Regions from separate parts of the Pseudomonas sp. G3-19 genome, predicted to be linked through region 3. Evidence: predicted binding sites of a transcription regulator. Region 3 holds the regulator's gene; each other region holds the start of a gene.

Region 1 (5,651 bases), 5.2 Mb from region 3:
GCGACGTGAACGACCGAGTCGATTACGAATTCACCCAACATCGTTCAGGTCGGCATATCACTGCGCTATCGCCCAATCAGTCCCCTCTCCCATAGGGAGAGGGGACTGATCGAGTTGTTCCAACGAATTCAGCGACGTGAACGACCGAGTCGATTATGAATTCACCCAACATCGTTCAGGTCGGCATATCATTGCGCTATCCCCCAATCAGTCCCCTCTCCCATAGGGAGAGGGGACTGATCGAGTTGTTCCAACGAGTTCAGCGACGTGAATGACCGAGTCGATTATGAATTCACCCAACATCGTTCAGGTCGGCATATCATTGCGCTATCCCCCAATCAGTCCCCTCTCCCATAGGGAGAGGGGACTGATCGAGTTGTTCCAACGAGTTCAGCGACGTGAATGACCGAGTCGATTATGAATTCACCCAACATCGTTCAGGTCGGCATATCATTGCGCTATCCCCCAATCAGTTCCCTCTCCCTCTGGGAGAGGGTTAGGGTGAGGGGCTTTTCAAGCGCTCAGCGGTTTTCAGCCAAGCAACTCACTCATGGCAATGATCTGCTCCGCCACCTGAATCAGCTTCTGCTGGCGACTCATGGCCTGGCGGCGCATCAGGGTGTAGGCCTCTTCCTCGTTGCAGTCCTTCATTTTCATCAGCAGCCCTTTGGCCAGTTCGATGCGTTTGCGCTCGGCCAATTGCTGGTCGCGGGCCAGCAGTTGCGCGCGCAAGGCCTGATCGCTTTCGAAACGCGCCATGGCCACATCGAGAATCGGCTGCAGGCGCTGGGCGTGGATGCCCTCGACGATGTAGGCACTGACCCCGGACTTGATCGCCTGACGCATCACCCCCGGGTCATGTTCGTCGGTGAACATCACGATCGGCCGGGGCTGGTCGCGGCTGACCAGCACCACTTGCTCCATGACATCGCGGCTCGGTGACTCGGTATCGATCAGGATCACGTCCGGGCGCACTGTTTCGACGCGGGCCGGCAGGTCGATGGTCAGACCGGACTCATCGATGACCTCGAAACCGGCCTCGGTCAGCGCGGCCTTCAGGCGCCCGACTTTTTTCGCGGTGTCGTTGATCAGCAGAATGCGCAGCATATTGGCGGCCTCCTGTCAGCGGCGGGCGAGCAGAGGAGCGGCGTCGCTCAGGGCGTGCAGCTTGAAACTGCGGGCGTAACCAGCCGGATCGCTGCCGTCCCAGACTTTGCCATCGAGCAACTGGCTACTGCGCATTTCCTTGCCCCACGCGGCGACACCGACGGCGGTGGCCGCTTCGCGATAGATATCCAATTGTTGGACCTGGCGGGCCACCGCGAGGTAGTCGGGATCCTCGCGTAACAGGCCCCAACGGCGGAATTGGGTCATGAACCACATGCCGTCGGACAGGTACGGCAGATTCACCTCGCCGTTGCCGTGAAAGCGCAAGGCGTGCGGGTCCTGCCAGCGATTGCCGAGGCCATCGGCGTAGTCCCCGAGAAAACGCGGTTCGATGCAGGGCAGCGGGGCGTCGAGGTATTCCGGGGCGCTCAGCAGCTGCGCGGTGCTGCGGCGGTTTTCCGGGTTTTGCTCGATGAAGCGGCTGGCCTCGAGGATTGCCATCACCAGCGCCCGTGCGGTGTTGGGGTATTGCTCGACGAACGCGCGGGTGCAGCCAAGGACTTTTTCCGGGTGGTCAGGCCAGATGCTCTGGCTGGTAGCGAGGGTGAACCCCAGATCCTGTTGCACGGCGCTGGCCGCCCACGGCTCACCGACGCAGAAGCCATCGATACGCCCGGCTTGCAGGTGAGCGACCATTTGCGGCGGCGGCACCACCACGCTGTCGACGTCCTGCAACGGATGAATGCCCTGACTCGCCAGCCAGTAATACAGCCACATCGCATGGGTGCCGGTGGGAAAGGTCTGGGCGAAGGTCAGTTTTGCGCGGGTTTGGTGCGCCTGCCGATCCAGCGCTTCAGGACTGGTCACGCCCAGTTGCTGCAACCCGTGGGACAGGTTGAGACTCTGGCCGTTCTGGTTCAGCCCCATCAGCACCGCCATGTCGCTCGGGGCGACGCCGCCGATGCCCAGGTGCACCGCGTAAATCAGCCCGTACAGGCTGTGGGCCACATCCAGTTCGCCGCTGACCAGTTTGTCGCGCAAGGTCGCCCAGGACGCCTGGCGCTTGAGGTTGATCGTCAGGCCGTAGGGCTGGGCAAAGCCCTGTGTTGCGGCCACGACCACCGAGGCGCAATCGCTCAGGGCCATGAAGCCGAGGTTGATCACACGCTTTTCCGGGGCATCACTGCCGTTGACCCAGGCCAGCGGCCCTACGGACGAATCACTCATATAAAGCCACCTTCAAAAAAAACGCCGTCCCAGGCTTTGCCCAGGCAAAACCTCCGAACGACGCCATTGTTCGTGCCCGCACGCCGCCATTGGCCTGTGGGCTGATACCCCTGAAAGTGCAAGGCATATGCCAGTCAGGCTGATTTACCTGTGTGCCTCGCGCCGGGGGACGTTGCCCGGCTATAATCGCCGCCTCTTTTCGCCGCCCGAGTCATCGCCGCCCATGTACACCCTGGCCCGTCAGCTGTTGTTCAAACTTTCCCCGGAAACCTCCCACGATCTGTCGCTGGATCTGATCGGCGCGGGTGGGCGTTTGGGCCTCAACGGCATGCTGTGCAAGAAGCCGGCGAATGTGCCGGTGACGGTCATGGGCCTGGACTTCCCGAACCCGGTGGGTCTGGCGGCCGGTCTGGACAAGAACGGCGCGGCCATCGACGGTTTCTCGCAACTGGGTTTCGGTTTCGTCGAAATCGGCACCGTGACCCCGCGTCCGCAGCCGGGCAACCCGAAACCACGGATCTTCCGTCTGCCGGAAGCCGAGGCGATCATCAATCGCATGGGCTTCAACAACCTCGGTGTGGATAACCTGCTGGCGCGGGTCGCGGCGGCCAAATACAAGGGCGTGCTGGGGATCAACATCGGCAAGAACTTCGACACTCCGGTCGAGCGCGCGGTGGACGACTATCTGATTTGCCTGGACAAGGTGTATGCCCACGCCAGCTATGTCACGGTCAACGTCAGCTCGCCGAACACCCCGGGCCTGCGCAGCCTGCAGTTCGGTGATTCGCTCAAGCAGTTGCTGGCGGATCTGGCCACGCGCCGCGCCGAACTGGCCCTGCGCCACGGCAAGCACGTACCGCTGGCGATCAAGATCGCTCCGGACATGACCGACGAAGAAACGGCGCAGGTGGCTCAGGCACTGATCGAAACCGGAATGGACGCAGTGATCGCCACCAACACCACCCTGAGTCGTGTCGGCGTCGAAGGCATGGAGCACGGTGACGAGGCGGGTGGTCTGTCCGGCGCTCCGGTGCGTGACAAGAGCACGCATACCGTGAAGGTGTTGGCGGCTGAGCTGGGTGGTCGGTTGCCGATCATCGCGGCGGGTGGCATCACTGAGGGCAAGCATGCGGCGCAGAAGATCACCGCGGGTGCGAGCCTGGTGCAGATTTACTCGGGCTTCATCTATAAGGGCCCAGCGCTGATTCGCGAATCGGTAGACGCGATCGCCGCCTTGCGCTGATCCCATTGTGGGAGCGGGCTTGCTCGCGAAAGCGCTGTTTCAGTCAACATTTGCGGTGGCCGACACGACGCTTTCGCGAGCAAGCCCGCTCCCACAGGTTATGTGTGCAGTTCAAATGATTTGCGGGCATAAAAAAGGGCTCCTCGAAGGAGCCCCTGGGCCGTAGCCCGCCGTCCGGGAAGGACGTGCATGGTAAGTCGCTAAAAATTCAGATTGTCGTGTTGCAATAAGTGCCCTGTGTCAGCCGACGGCGTGAAGTTCGTTGAGTCTGTGGATCCCCGCAGTGCCGGTCATACCGTCCCAGTTGTCGCCGCGTCCTTCTCGCCAGCCGTTGATCCAGGCTTGGCGTACCGACGGTAGAGTAAATGGGCAAAGCTCGCGGGATTTGCCACCAACGCCATATTGATATCCGCGCAAAAATGCTCTTTCCAACGGATCACGCTTAAGTCTTCTCATAGGGTGTTTCCCTCACTTGTTGACTGTTTTCGTCGCGTTGACCTCAACCGAGGTCTGGCAGAAAAAACTCTGCCGTTGGGCGGCTCGCTGCCGGCGTGGCGAGCCAAGGTGTTGACGCCGTTGCGACGTCAACCTGTGGTCAGTTCTAACCAATGAGTCACACCGAGGGAATGATCGTTTTGTCATAAGGACGTAACGAAAATAGTGCTACAGCCATAAGTAACGACGGGTTTCATGAACGTTTTTTCAGCAAACCCCGGTATGATCGGCCCCGCACTGGATGATGGGGTTAATCCTTTAGTGAGAATGACCCACGTTTACGCTGGGGTAATATTCGACGAAGGGTTGCTTTGAGTCATTTTGTTTCATCAACTTTAATACCTGTCCTTGCATCTAAGCTCTTTTAACCCGAGCAGCGGGGATGGAACGGCACACCTTCGTGCCACGCGGGCGCTCTTTTAGAAAAGCGCCTGATTGAAAACCGGATCGGCAATGCGTTGTCGATTCACTAGCCAAAGGCTCTGGAAATACCATGTCCGACCGTTTCGAACTCTTCCTCACTTGCCCCAAAGGCCTTGAAGGCCTGCTCATCGAGGAAGCCGTCGGGCTTGGCCTTGAAGACGCCCGCGAGCACACCTCCGCCGTGCGTGGCATGGCGACCATGGAAACCGCTTATCGCCTGTGCCTGTGGTCGCGTCTGGCCAACCGGGTGCTGCTGGTGCTCAAGCGCTTCCCGATGAAGGATGCCGAAGACCTGTACCACGGCGTGCTTGACGTCGAGTGGCAGGATCACATGCTCGCCGACGGCACCCTGGCCGTTGAATTCAGCGGCCACGGCTCGGGCATCGACAACACCCACTTCGGTGCGCTGAAAGTCAAAGACGCCATCGTCGACAAACTGCGTACCCCGCAAGGCGACCGTCCGTCGATCGACAAGCTCAACCCGGATCTGCGCATTCACCTGCGCCTGGATCGCGGTGAAGCGATCCTGTCCCTCGACCTTTCCGGCCACAGCCTGCACCAGCGCGGCTACCGCCTGCAGCAGGGCGCGGCACCGCTGAAGGAAAACCTCGCGGCAGCGATTCTGATCCGTTCCGGCTGGCCGCGCATTGCGGCCGAAGGCGGCGCGCTGGCTGACCCGATGTGCGGTGTCGGTACGTTCCTCGTCGAAGCCGGGATGATCGCCGCCGACATGGCGCCGAACCTGCGCCGCGAGCAGTGGGGCTTTACCGCATGGCTCGGCCACGTTCCGGCGCTGTGGAAAAAACTCCATGAAGAAGCGGTCGAACGCGCCGCTGCCGGCCTGGCCAAGCCGCCGCTGTGGATTCGCGGTTACGAAGCCGACCCGCGGCTGATTCAGCCGGGCCGCAATAACGTCGAGCGCGCCGGTCTGAGCGAGTGGATCAAGATCTATCAGGGCGAAGTCGCGACCTTCGAGCCGCGTCCGGATCAGAACCAGAAAGGTCTGGTGATCTGCAACCCGCCGTACGGCGAGCGTCTGGGCGACGAAGCCAGCCTGCTTTACCTCTATCAGAACCTTGGCGAGCGCCTGCGACAGGCCTGCCTGAACTGGGAAGCGGCGGTATTCACCGGCGCGCCGGATCTGGGCAAGCGCATG
Region 2 (5,651 bases), 700 kb from region 3:
ATCGCTGTTTTTGTCGCCGACCTTGAGCTGGTTCAGACGATTGAGGTCGGAGTACGAACCCGAATCGCCAGTGCCCACCAGACTGCCTTTGCGCATATCCATGATCGCCGTCCTCAGATCACGATCAGGTCGGCTTGCAACGCGCCGGCCTGCTTCAGTGCTTCGAGAATGGCCATCAGGTCACCCGGTGCCGCGCCAACCTGGTTCACCGCCCGCACGATCTCGTCGAGGGTGGTGCCCGGGCCGAACTTGAACATCGGCTTGGCTTCCTGCTGAGCATTGACCCGCGAACGTGGCACGACGGCCGTCTGCCCATTGGACAACGGACCCGGCTGACTGACGATCGGGTCTTCGGTGATGGTCACGGTCAGGCTGCCATGAGTCACGGCGGCCGGCGAAACTTTCACGTTCTGGCCGATGACGATGGTGCCGGTGCGCGAGTTGATGATGACTTTCGCCACCGCCTGACCCGGATCGACTTCAAGGTTTTCGAGGATCGACAGGTAGTCGACGCGCTGGCTCGGATCGAGCGGCGCGGTCACACGAATCGAGCCGCCGTCGATGGCTTGCGCCACGCCAGGGCCGAGCATGTCGTTGATCTTGTCGACGATGCGCTTGGCCGTGGTGAAGTCGGAGCGGTTGAGGTTCAGCGTCAGGCTGTTGCCCTGGTTGAAACCGCTCGGTACCGAACGCTCCACCGAAGCACCACCGGGGATACGACCGGCCGACGGAACGTTGACGGTGATCTTCGAACCGTCACGCCCTTCGGCATCGAAACCACCGACCACCAGGTTGCCCTGAGCGATGGCGTAGACGTTGCCGTCGATACCCTTGAGCGGGGTCAGCAACAGGGTGCCGCCGCGCAGGCTCTTGGAGTTACCGATCGAAGAAACGGTAATGTCGACCTGCTGACCCGGTTTGGCGAACGCCGGCAGATCGGCACTGACCGACACCGCTGCGACGTTTTTCAACTGCACGTTGCCCGATCCCGGCGGCACCTTGATGCCGAACTGCGACAGCATGTTGTTGAAGGTCTGCAGGGTGAACGGGGTCTGCGTCGTCTGGTCACCGGTGCCGTTAAGCCCGACCACCAGGCCGTAACCGATCAACTGGTTGGAACGCACGCCGGAAATGCTGGCGATATCTTTCAGCCGCTCGGCGTGGGCACCAAAGGCTGCGGACAACAGGGCCGCAGCCAGCATGAGGCTCTTGAAATTCAAAGTCGCCACCTAGAAAGGGAACAGCGGGCTGAGGAAGAAACGGTCGAACCAGCCTGGCTGACTCGCATCGGCAAACGAACCGGTGCCCGAGTAGGTGATGCGCGCATCGGCGACACGGGTCGACGACACGGTGTTGTCGGTGGCGATGTCATCGGCACGCACCAGACCTGCGATCCGCACCAACTCGTCGCCGGTGTTGAGGGTCATCCACTTCTCGCCGCGCACGGCGATGATGCCGTTGGGCAACACGTCGGCCACGGTCACGGTGATCGAACCGGTCAGGGTGTTGCCCTGCGCCGCCTTGCTGTCGCCCTTGGTCGCGCGGTCGCCGCTGTAGCCGACGTCGAGGCTCAGGTCATTGCCACCCAACGGGTTGTTGGTGGTGCCACTGCCGCCGAACAGCGAAGTCAGGCCGATGCCGGTCTTGCTGTTCTTGGCCACTTGCGAGTTGGCGTTTTTGCTGGCCTGAGTCTTCTCGTTCAGGGTGATGGTGATGATGTCACCGACCCGGAATGCCTTGCGGTCGCTGTACAGGTTCTGCTCGAAGCCGGCCTGATAGATCGAGCCGTTGTTGGCCGCAGACGGCAATGGCGTGCGTGGCAACACCGGAGCGTAATAAGGGTCATTGGGCTTGGGCGTCGGTGCGACGCAGCCCGCGAGCGAGACGACCCCACCCAATGCCAGAACAGATACGAAGCGTTTCATGACCCTACCTCACGGTGTTGCTGGCGACCTCATGGCCGCCCCATAGACTTGATTACAGATTCTGCGTTACGAACGAGAGCATCTGGTCGGCGGTGGAAATCACCTTGGAGTTCATCTCGTAAGCGCGCTGAGTGGTGATCATGTTGACCATCTCCTCAACGGTGCTGACGTTGGAACCTTCCAGGGTGTTCTGCAGCGTGGTACCGAAACCGTTCAGGCCCGGGGTGCCGATTTGCGGCGCGCCGGAAGCAGCGGTTTCCAGGAACAGGTTGTTGCCCACTGCTTGCAGACCGGCCGGATTGATGAAGTCGGCGGTTTGCAGGTTGCCGATCACCTGAGCGGCCGGGTTGCCTGGCACTGTGATCGACACGGTGCCGTCGGTGCCGACGGTGAAGCTCTGCGCGTTGTTCGGGATGACGATGGCCGGCTCCAGGGCGAAACCGCTGGCGTTGACGATCTGGCCGTTGGAGTCGAGGTGGAAAGTACCGTCACGGGTATAGGACGTGGTGCCGTCCGGCTGCAGGATCTGGAAGAAACCGCGACCGTCGATGGCCATGTCCAGCGGCTGCTCGGTGGTTTGCAGGCTGCCGGCGGTGAAGTTTTTCTGCGTGCCGACGATGCGCACACCGGTACCCAGTTGCAGACCCGACGGCAGTTCGCTGTCCTGGGTCGACTGGGCGCCTGGCTGACGCTTGATCTGATACAGCAGGTCCTGGAACTCGGCACGGTCACGTTTGAAACCCGTGGTCGAGACGTTCGCCAGGTTGTTGGAAATGGTGGTCAGGTTGGTGTCCTGGGCGGACAGACCGGTTTTGGCAACCCATAGAGCCGGAAGCATTCGATTCTCCTCGTGCGCCTGTTTTACGGCGCGACGTTCTGATAATTAGCTGATCTGCAAGACCCGAGCCATGGCCTGGTCGTCGTCTTTGGCGGTGTTCATCATCTTGACGTGCAACTCGAACTGCTTGGCCAGGGCCAGCACCGAGGTCATTTCTTCCACGGCGTTGACGTTGCTCGACTCAAGGAAACCCGACACCAGTTTGACGTTGGCATCGGCCGGCGCCGGCTGGCCGTCCTTGGTGTAGATCGAGCCGTCGAGGCCTTTGTTGAGGTTCTTGATGTCCGGGTTGACCAGTTTGATCCGGTCGACTTCCGCCATGACGCGCGGGCCTTCGCCCATCGCACGAATACTGATGGTGCCATCTTCACCGACTTCGACCTGCTGCTCCGGCGGCACGGCGATCGGACCGCCATTGCCGAGTACCGGCATGCCGTTGCCGGCGCGCAATACGCCGAGGGCGTCGATGTTCAGGCTGCCGGTGCGCACGTAGCTTTCGCCACCGTTGGGGTTCTGCACGGCAATAAAACCGTTGCCGGTCACGGCGACGTCGAGGTCACGCCCGGTCTGCACCAGCGAACCGGCGGTGAAGTCGGTGGCGGGCCGTTCGCTCATGGCAAACGCACGCGCCGGAAAGCTGTCACCGAACACCGGCATCGAACGCGCCTGCTCCAGGTCGCGCTGAAAACCATTGGTGGAGATGTTCGCCAGGTTGTTGGCATGGGCCTTTTGCGCCAGTGCGTTCTGACTGGCGCCGGTCATTGCCACATAAAGGTACTTGTCCACACTCTTTCCTCTGCATGCCGGACGTTTGCCGCCCACCGCTGTACTGCTGAGCCATAAGCAATTTGCAGACCAACTTTTTTCTGGCGGCTTGCGGCCCGGTAAACAAAGGACTTGCGGGGTTTTGCGGGGAAATTGGAAATGTATCGAAGTCGAAAAACCGGCGGTGTTATGCCGCTGGGCGGCAATCCCGATTGTTGCAGATGGAAAAAGAACCTGTGGTGAGGGGATTTATCCCCGATGGGCTGCGCAGCAGCCCCCCAATCCATACATTGTGGTGTAACAGATGAACCGCATTCGCTGGTTTGGGGCGGCTTCGCCACCCTTCGGGGATGAATCCCCTCACCACAAAAGCTCTTTTCACCACAGTGTTGCTGTTAACTCTCGGGGTCTTTACCAACTTCGTATTGGCGGAGCTTATTAGCGATGGTGGTATGCGAAACCCCCAACCGCTTACCCAGTTGCCGACTGCTCGGGTGTTCGGAGTACAGCCGCTCCAGTACGGCTTTCTCAAAACGCCCGACGATCTCGTCCAACCCACCCTCCAGCGAGAAATCGCCAAGCGGCTGACGCACGCCGTAATCCGGCAGGCGAATGTGTTCGACCTTGACCGTGCCGCCCTCGCACAGCGAAACCGCCTGAAACAGCACGTTCTCCAGCTGCCGCACGTTGCCCGGCCAGTGGTAATGACTGAGGCGATCCATTGCTGCCGGCGCCAGTTTCGGCAGCGAACACCCGATCTGGCGGCTGGCCTGATCGAGGAAGTGCTCGACCAGCGGGGTCAAACCGTCGAGGCATTCGCGCAGCGGCGGGATGTGCAGCGACAACACGTTCAAGCGGTGATACAGATCCTGACGAAACTCGCCGCGCGCGCACAACTCGGACAAGTCGACCTGAGTGGCGCAGATCACCCGCACATCCAGATACACCTCTTCATCACTGCCGACCCGGCGGAAACAGCCGTCCTGCAGAAAGCGCAGCAACTTCACTTGCAAGCGCGGGCTCATTTCACCGACGCCATCGAGGAACAGCGTACCGCCCGCCGTCAGTTCCAGCAGGCCGAGCTTGCCTTCGGCGCGCGCGCCCTCAAAGGCACCGGGGCCGTAGCCGAACAGTTCGGTCTCGGCCATCGACTCTGGCAGCCCTGCACAGTTGAGCGCCATCAGCGGCGACTGCCCACGCGGACTGGCGAGGTGACAGGCACGGGCCAGCAATTCTTTGCCGGTGCCGGTTTCGCCTTCGATCAATAGCGGCGCATCCAGCGGCGCCATGCGCCGCGCTTCACGCACGACAGCGGCCATCACTTTCGAACTCTGGAAGATACTGTCGAAGCCACGCAATTCCTGTTTGCGCACGTTATAGATGCGCTCACCGACGCGGTCGGCGCGGTGCAAGGTCAGTACCGCACCGGCCATGGCTTCGCTATCGTCGTGCTCCGATTGCAGCGGCGCGATGTCGGCGAGAAAGATGTCGCCCTTGACCTTGACGCGCATGCCGTTGATTCGCGACTTGTTGGCGCGCACCAGTTCCGGCAAATCGAAATCCTCGGCATAGCGCGACAGCGGAATCCCCGGCACTTCATCCACGCGCACTCCGAGCAACTGCGCCGCCGCGCGGTTGGCCGCAACGATCGAGCCGCCCATGTCGATCGACAGCACCGGGAATTCCAGCGCGCCAAGCAACGCGTTCAACTCCATGTGCCGACGCTCGCTGGGCATCAGCCCGACGCGTTTGACGCCGAACACCCCGGCAATCGCCTCAAACTTCGGTCGCAGCGCCTGAAACTGGATGTTGATCAGATTCGGGCAGTGCAGGTAGATCGCATTGCCGTGCTCGCCGCCGACCTCGCCGCGTGCAACGTTGATCCCGTACTCCACCAGCAGGTTGAGGATGTCGCGCAGGATGCCGATGCGGTTTTGGCAGTGGACTTTGATACGCATAAAAGGAGGCCCGACAAGGATGAGGGGTTGAACACAATCCCTGTGGGAGCGGGCTTGCTCGCGAAGACGGTGTGTCAGTCGCCATTCATTCAGCTGACACACCGCTTTCGCGAGCAAGCCCGCTCCCACAAGAGATTTGCGCTGCGGTTTTGCCTGACTTTTCTG
Region 3 (5,651 bases):
GTTAAAACCCTCCCTATTTTGCTCAGTCTGGGCGCAGCACTGGGAAGCGTGAGCGCCTGGGCTCTGCCGAACGATCAGCAGCAACCTATCCGCATTCAGGCCGACGACGCCCAGCTGGACGACAAGAACGGCATCGCCACCTATAAAGGTGATGTGATCATCACCCAGGGCTCGATGATCGTTAAGGGCAATACGGTGACCATCACCCGTACTCCGACCGGCGATATCGACGTGGTGACCTCGGTGGGCAACCTTGCCTACTTCGAGCAACTGCAAACCCAGGGTGACGCCAAGCCTGTTCAGGGCTGGGGCGTGACGATTCAGTACCACGCCGCGCAAAACCGCGTCGTGCTGATCGACAAGGCCAAGGTTGTCGACAAGGACAACAACACCACTCAGGGCGAGAAAATCGTCTATGACACGGTGAAGAAACTGGCCAGTGCCGGTCGCGCTACCGGCAGCAAAGTCACCGAAGCGCGTCCGCGTATCGACATGGTGATCCAGCCGAAGAAGAAAACCGACGAGAAAACCCAGTAATGGCAACTCTGAAAGCTCAACACCTGGCCAAGGCCTATAAAAGCCGCCAGGTTGTGCGCGACGTCAGCCTGTCGATCGACAGCGGCCAGATCGTTGGCCTGCTCGGCCCGAACGGTGCCGGCAAGACCACCTGTTTCTACATGATCGTCGGCCTTGTGCAGGCCGATCAGGGTCGCGTGCTGATCGATGATCTGGACGTCAGCCATCAGCCGATGCACGGCCGCGCCAAGGCCGGTATCGGCTATCTGCCGCAAGAAGCGTCGATCTTCCGCAAACTGTCGGTGGCCGATAACATCATGGCCATCCTCGAAACCCGCACGGAACTCGACAAGGCCGGTCGTCGCAAGGAACTGGAAAGCCTACTGCAGGAATTCCACATCAGCCACATCCGCGACAACCTCGGCATGAGCCTGTCCGGTGGTGAACGCCGCCGGGTGGAAATCGCCCGCGCCCTGGCGACCGCACCGAAATTCATCCTGCTCGACGAGCCGTTCGCCGGTGTCGACCCGATTTCGGTCGGCGACATCAAGCAGATCATCCATCACCTCAAGGCCAAGGGCATCGGTGTTCTTATCACCGACCACAACGTGCGTGAGACCCTGGATATCTGCGAAACCGCCTACATCGTCAACGACGGTCAACTGATCGCGGAAGGCGATGCGGCGACCATCCTTGCCAACGATCTGGTGAAGGAAGTGTACCTGGGCCACGAGTTCCGCCTGTAAGCACCAAGGCACTTGGCCAGCCTCCGGGTGCTGTATCGATGAAGCAGGCTTTTTATACGCTTTTATTGTTACAGCGCTCTAGGCAAACACGACAGTTTCAGGCATATAATTTGCTTAAGTTTGGCGCTCCGGCGCCCTGTAGTGGATGGCGCATGCGCGCCGGCGAATAAGGTGTTAAGCCCCTGCCATGAAACCATCGCTAGTCTTGAGAATGGGCCAGCAGCTGACGATGACACCGCAGCTGCAACAGGCCATCCGCCTGCTCCAATTGTCGACCCTGGACCTGCAACAGGAAATCCAGGAGGCCCTGGAATCCAATCCGATGCTCGAACGCCAGGAAGAAGGCGACGACTTCGACAATACCGATCCTTTGGCCGACAACGCCGAACAAAAACCCAACACCGACATTCAGGAACCGTCCTATCAGGAAGCCGCCCCGACGGTGGACAATCTGGAAGATGGCGAATGGAACGAGCGCATTCCTAACGAACTGCCCGTTGATACCGCCTGGGAAGACGTCTACCAGACCAGCGCCAGCAGCCTGCCCAGCAGCGATGACGACGAGTGGGACTTCACCACCCGCACGTCCGCCGGCGAAAGCCTGCAAAGCCATCTGCTGTGGCAATTGAACCTGGCGCCGATGTCCGACACCGACCGCCTGATCGCCGTGACCCTGATCGATTGCATCAACAATCAGGGCTACCTGGACGAAACCCTCGAAGAAATTCTCGACGCCTTTGATCCGGAGCTCGACATCGAGCTGGACGAGATCGAAGCCGTTCTGCACCGCATTCAGCAGTTCGAACCGGCCGGTATCGGCGCGCGCAACCTCGGCGAATGCCTGCTGCTGCAACTGCGTCAGCTCCCGGCCAAGACCCCGTGGCTCAACGAAGCCAAACGTCTGGTCAGCGATTACATCGATCTGCTCGGCAGTCGCGACTACAGCCAGTTGATGCGGCGTATGAAGCTCAAGGAAGACGAGTTGCGTCAGGTCATCGAACTGGTGCAAAGCCTCAATCCGCGTCCGGGCTCGCAGATCGAATCGACCGAAGCCGAGTACGTGGTGCCCGACGTCATTGTGCGCAAGGATAACGAACGCTGGCTGGTCGAGCTGAATCAGGAGTCAGTGCCCCGTCTGCGGGTTAACGCGCAGTACGCCGGTTTCGTCCGTCGCGCCGACACCAGCGCCGACAACACCTTCATGCGCAACCAGTTGCAAGAGGCACGCTGGTTCATCAAGAGCCTGCAAAGCCGCAACGAAACCCTGATGAAGGTGGCCACCCAGATCGTCGAGCATCAGCGCGGCTTCCTGGAGTATGGCGATGAAGCCATGAAGCCGTTGGTCCTGCATGACATCGCCGAGGCGGTCGGCATGCACGAATCGACGATTTCCCGGGTCACCACGCAGAAATTCATGCATACCCCGCGCGGTATTTATGAACTGAAATACTTTTTCTCCAGCCACGTCAGCACCTCCGAAGGCGGTGAATGCTCGTCGACGGCGATCCGCGCGATCATCAAAAAACTGGTTGCGGCGGAAAATCAGAAAAAGCCGTTGAGTGACAGCAAGATCGCTGGTTTACTGGAGGCACAAGGCATTCAGGTGGCTCGCCGCACCGTCGCCAAGTACCGCGAATCCCTCGGGATCGCGCCTTCGAGCGAACGCAAGCGGTTGATGTAAGCCACGTTACAGCGTTCCAGTGGCAGGCTCTTCGGCCTGCCGCTTTATGCACTGGCAACGAAGGAGAAGCTGTATGCAAGTCAACATCAGTGGACACCAACTGGAAGTGACCGAACCTCTGCGCACCTACATCAACGAGAAACTCGAACGATTGGAGCGCCATTTCGACAAGATCACCAACGTGCAAGTCACGATGTGCGTCGAAAAGCTCAAGCAGAAAATCGAAGCCACCTTGCATATACCCGGCAGCGAAGTGGTCGCTAACGCAGAAGATACTGACATGTACGCTGCGATCGACTCACTGACCGACAAGCTGGATCGCCAACTCAAAAAGCATAAGGAAAAGACCCAGAGCCTCCTTCAGGGCGCGACAGGTCGTTAACACTCCCAACCCATGATCCGACTTGAAAGTATCCTGACCCCCGGCCGTTCCCTGGTGAACGTGCCGGGCGGCAGTAAAAAGAAAGCCCTCGAACAGATTGCCAACCTCATCCATAAAGAAGTGCCGGATCTGGCCATGCAGGATGTTTTCGAGAGCCTGGTAGCCCGTGAGAAACTCGGATCCACCGGTTTCGGCAACGGCATCGCCATTCCCCACTGTCGCCTCAAAGGCTGCGAAGCGCCTATCAGCGCGTTGATGCACCTTGATGCCCCCATCGATTTCGATGCCATCGACGGCGCACCGGTCGACCTGCTGTTTGTACTGCTGGTCCCGGAAGCGGCCACCGATGCCCACCTGGAATTACTGCGCCAGATCGCCAGCATGCTCGATCGCAAGGAAGTGCGCGAAAAACTGCGCAGCGCACCGAGCAACGAAGCCTTGTATCAGGTCGTCCTGAGCGAGCAGAACGGTCATTAATCATGCGTTTGATCATCGTCAGCGGCCGCTCCGGCTCGGGTAAAAGTACCGCCCTGAATGTCCTTGAGGACAACGGCTACTACTGCATCGACAACCTGCCGGCCGGTCTGCTGCCGGAACTCGCCGAACGCGCCCTGATTCACACCGAACTGGCCCAGCCGCTGGTGGCCGTGTCGATCGATGCACGCAATCTGCCGAGCCACCTGTCGCGTTTCCCCGAACTGCTTGAAGAAGTCCGTGCCCGGCACATCCAGTGCGATGTGTTGTATCTGGATGCCGACGAAGAAACCCTGCTCAAGCGCTTCTCGGAAACCCGCCGGCGCCATCCGTTGAGCACTGCCAACCGCTCGCTGGCCGAAGCGATCGAAGATGAAACCGCCCTGCTCGGCCCGATCGCCGACCTGGCCGACCTCAAGGTCAACACCACCAATCTGAATCTGTACCAGTTGCGTGACACCATCAAGCTGCGACTGCTGAACCAGCCGGAACCGGGCACGGCGTTTCTGGTCGAGTCGTTCGGCTTCAAGCGCGGCATGCCGGTGGACGCGGATCTGGTGTTCGATGTGCGCTGCCTGCCCAATCCTTACTGGAAACCGGAACTGCGTGCACAATCGGGTCTCGACGCACCGGTCGCCGAGTACCTGGCTGCACAACCGGAGGTTGAGGAGATGTTTCAAGACATCTACGGCTACCTGTACAAATGGCTGCCACGCTTTGCCGCGAGTAATCGCGCCTATGTCACCATTGCCATTGGCTGCACCGGCGGGCATCACCGCTCCGTTTACCTGACCGAACGTCTGGGTCAGGCCCTGCAGAAAACCCTGAAGAACGTCCAGGTTCGCCACCGCGACCTCACTTAAAGGATTCACACCGCGATGCCTGCTCTGGAAATCGAAATCATCAATAAACTGGGCCTGCACGCCCGAGCGTCGGCCAAGTTCGTCGGGGTGGCGGGCCAGTTCCCGGATTGCACGATCAGAGTGGGTCGCACGCCAGAAACCACAGTGGATGGCAAAAGCATCATGGCGATGATGATGCTCGCCGCCGGCAAGGGTACGAAGATCTATCTGAGCACCGAAGGCCATCAGGAACAGGAAGCGCTGGATGCGCTGGTGGCGTTGATCAACAACTACTTCGATGAGGGTGGTTGATCGTTTAAAGATCAAAAGATCAAAAGATCGCAGGCTGCGATCTTTTGATATTCAACCCAACGCCGTATCCATCACCATCATCAGACAAAACCCGATCAGCAAGCCAAGACTGGCCAGCTTGTCATGACCATTGCGGCGCGATTCCGGAATGACTTCGTGCGTCACCACCAGCAACATAGCCCCCGCCGCCAGCGCCAGCCCCAACGGCAATAACAGCTCCGCCAGACTGACCAGCCAGGCACAGAGCAGTGCAAACACCGGCTCGACCAACCCTGAAGCCGCACCGATCAAGAACGCCCTGACCCGCGACATTCCCGCCCCCGCCAGTACCAGCGCAATCACCAATCCCTCTGGCACATCCTGCAAGGCGATGCCCATCGCCAGACTGTCGGCATCCGGCATGCCGCCGCCAGCGGACACCCCCACCGCCATGCCTTCCGGGATGTTGTGAGCAATGATGGCGAAGACGAACAGCCAGATGCGCGGCGGAATCACCGGGTGCTCGGGGGTACCGACGAGCATTTCCGGTGAGGCGCCGGACAGTTTCAGATCCACCAGATACAAACCGAATGCACCGAGCATGATGCCGAAGCAAATCAGCCCGCTGGCGGCCAACGGTGTCAGGCCCAGACTTTCGGCAGCAGCGATGCCCGGCACGATCAGCGAAAACGCAGTCGCCGCCAGCATCACGCCGGCGC

What was found. Region 3 encodes sigma-54, which starts transcription at its own class of promoters, with help from an activator protein. Its sites were predicted from a motif close to ANTGGCATNNANNTTGCTNT; they were not measured.
Region 1: a site for sigma-54 is predicted at 2,450-2,469, ahead of ACOYXI_RS00535 (CmpA/NrtA family ABC transporter substrate-binding protein). Genes of this name have one in related genera too.
Region 2: a site for sigma-54 is predicted at 3,604-3,623, ahead of ACOYXI_RS27015 (flagellar basal body rod protein FlgF). Genes of this name have one in related genera too.

Annotation. Positions count from the first base shown of each region.
Region 1 covers NZ_JBMPIQ010000003.1:48,640-54,290, forward strand. Annotated here, with positions in the region: gene ACOYXI_RS00530 (ANTAR domain-containing response regulator) at 532-1,107, opposite strand; gene ACOYXI_RS00535 (CmpA/NrtA family ABC transporter substrate-binding protein) at 1,123-2,334, opposite strand; gene ACOYXI_RS00540 (quinone-dependent dihydroorotate dehydrogenase) at 2,558-3,577, shown strand; gene rmf (ribosome modulation factor) at 3,818-4,033, opposite strand; gene rlmKL (bifunctional 23S rRNA (guanine(2069)-N(7))-methyltransferase RlmK/23S rRNA (guanine(2445)-N(2))-methyltransferase RlmL) at 4,566-5,651, shown strand, end outside.
Region 2 covers NZ_JBMPIQ010000003.1:5,923,774-5,929,424, reverse strand. Annotated here, with positions in the region: gene flgJ (flagellar assembly peptidoglycan hydrolase FlgJ) at 1-102, opposite strand, end outside; gene ACOYXI_RS27030 (flagellar basal body P-ring protein FlgI) at 114-1,202, opposite strand; gene flgH (flagellar basal body L-ring protein FlgH) at 1,230-1,925, opposite strand; gene flgG (flagellar basal-body rod protein FlgG) at 1,978-2,763, opposite strand; gene ACOYXI_RS27015 (flagellar basal body rod protein FlgF) at 2,809-3,549, opposite strand; gene ACOYXI_RS27010 (sigma-54-dependent transcriptional regulator) at 3,924-5,486, opposite strand.
Region 3 covers NZ_JBMPIQ010000003.1:5,223,434-5,229,084, reverse strand. Annotated here, with positions in the region: gene lptA (lipopolysaccharide transport periplasmic protein LptA) at 1-537, shown strand, start outside; gene lptC (LPS export ABC transporter periplasmic protein LptC) at 1-5, shown strand, start outside; gene lptB (LPS export ABC transporter ATP-binding protein) at 537-1,262, shown strand; gene ACOYXI_RS23735 (RNA polymerase factor sigma-54) at 1,450-2,943, shown strand; gene hpf (ribosome hibernation-promoting factor, HPF/YfiA family) at 3,017-3,325, shown strand; gene ptsN (PTS IIA-like nitrogen regulatory protein PtsN) at 3,338-3,802, shown strand; gene rapZ (RNase adapter RapZ) at 3,805-4,662, shown strand; gene ACOYXI_RS23715 (HPr family phosphocarrier protein) at 4,678-4,953, shown strand; gene ACOYXI_RS23710 (ZIP family metal transporter) at 5,005-5,651, opposite strand, start outside.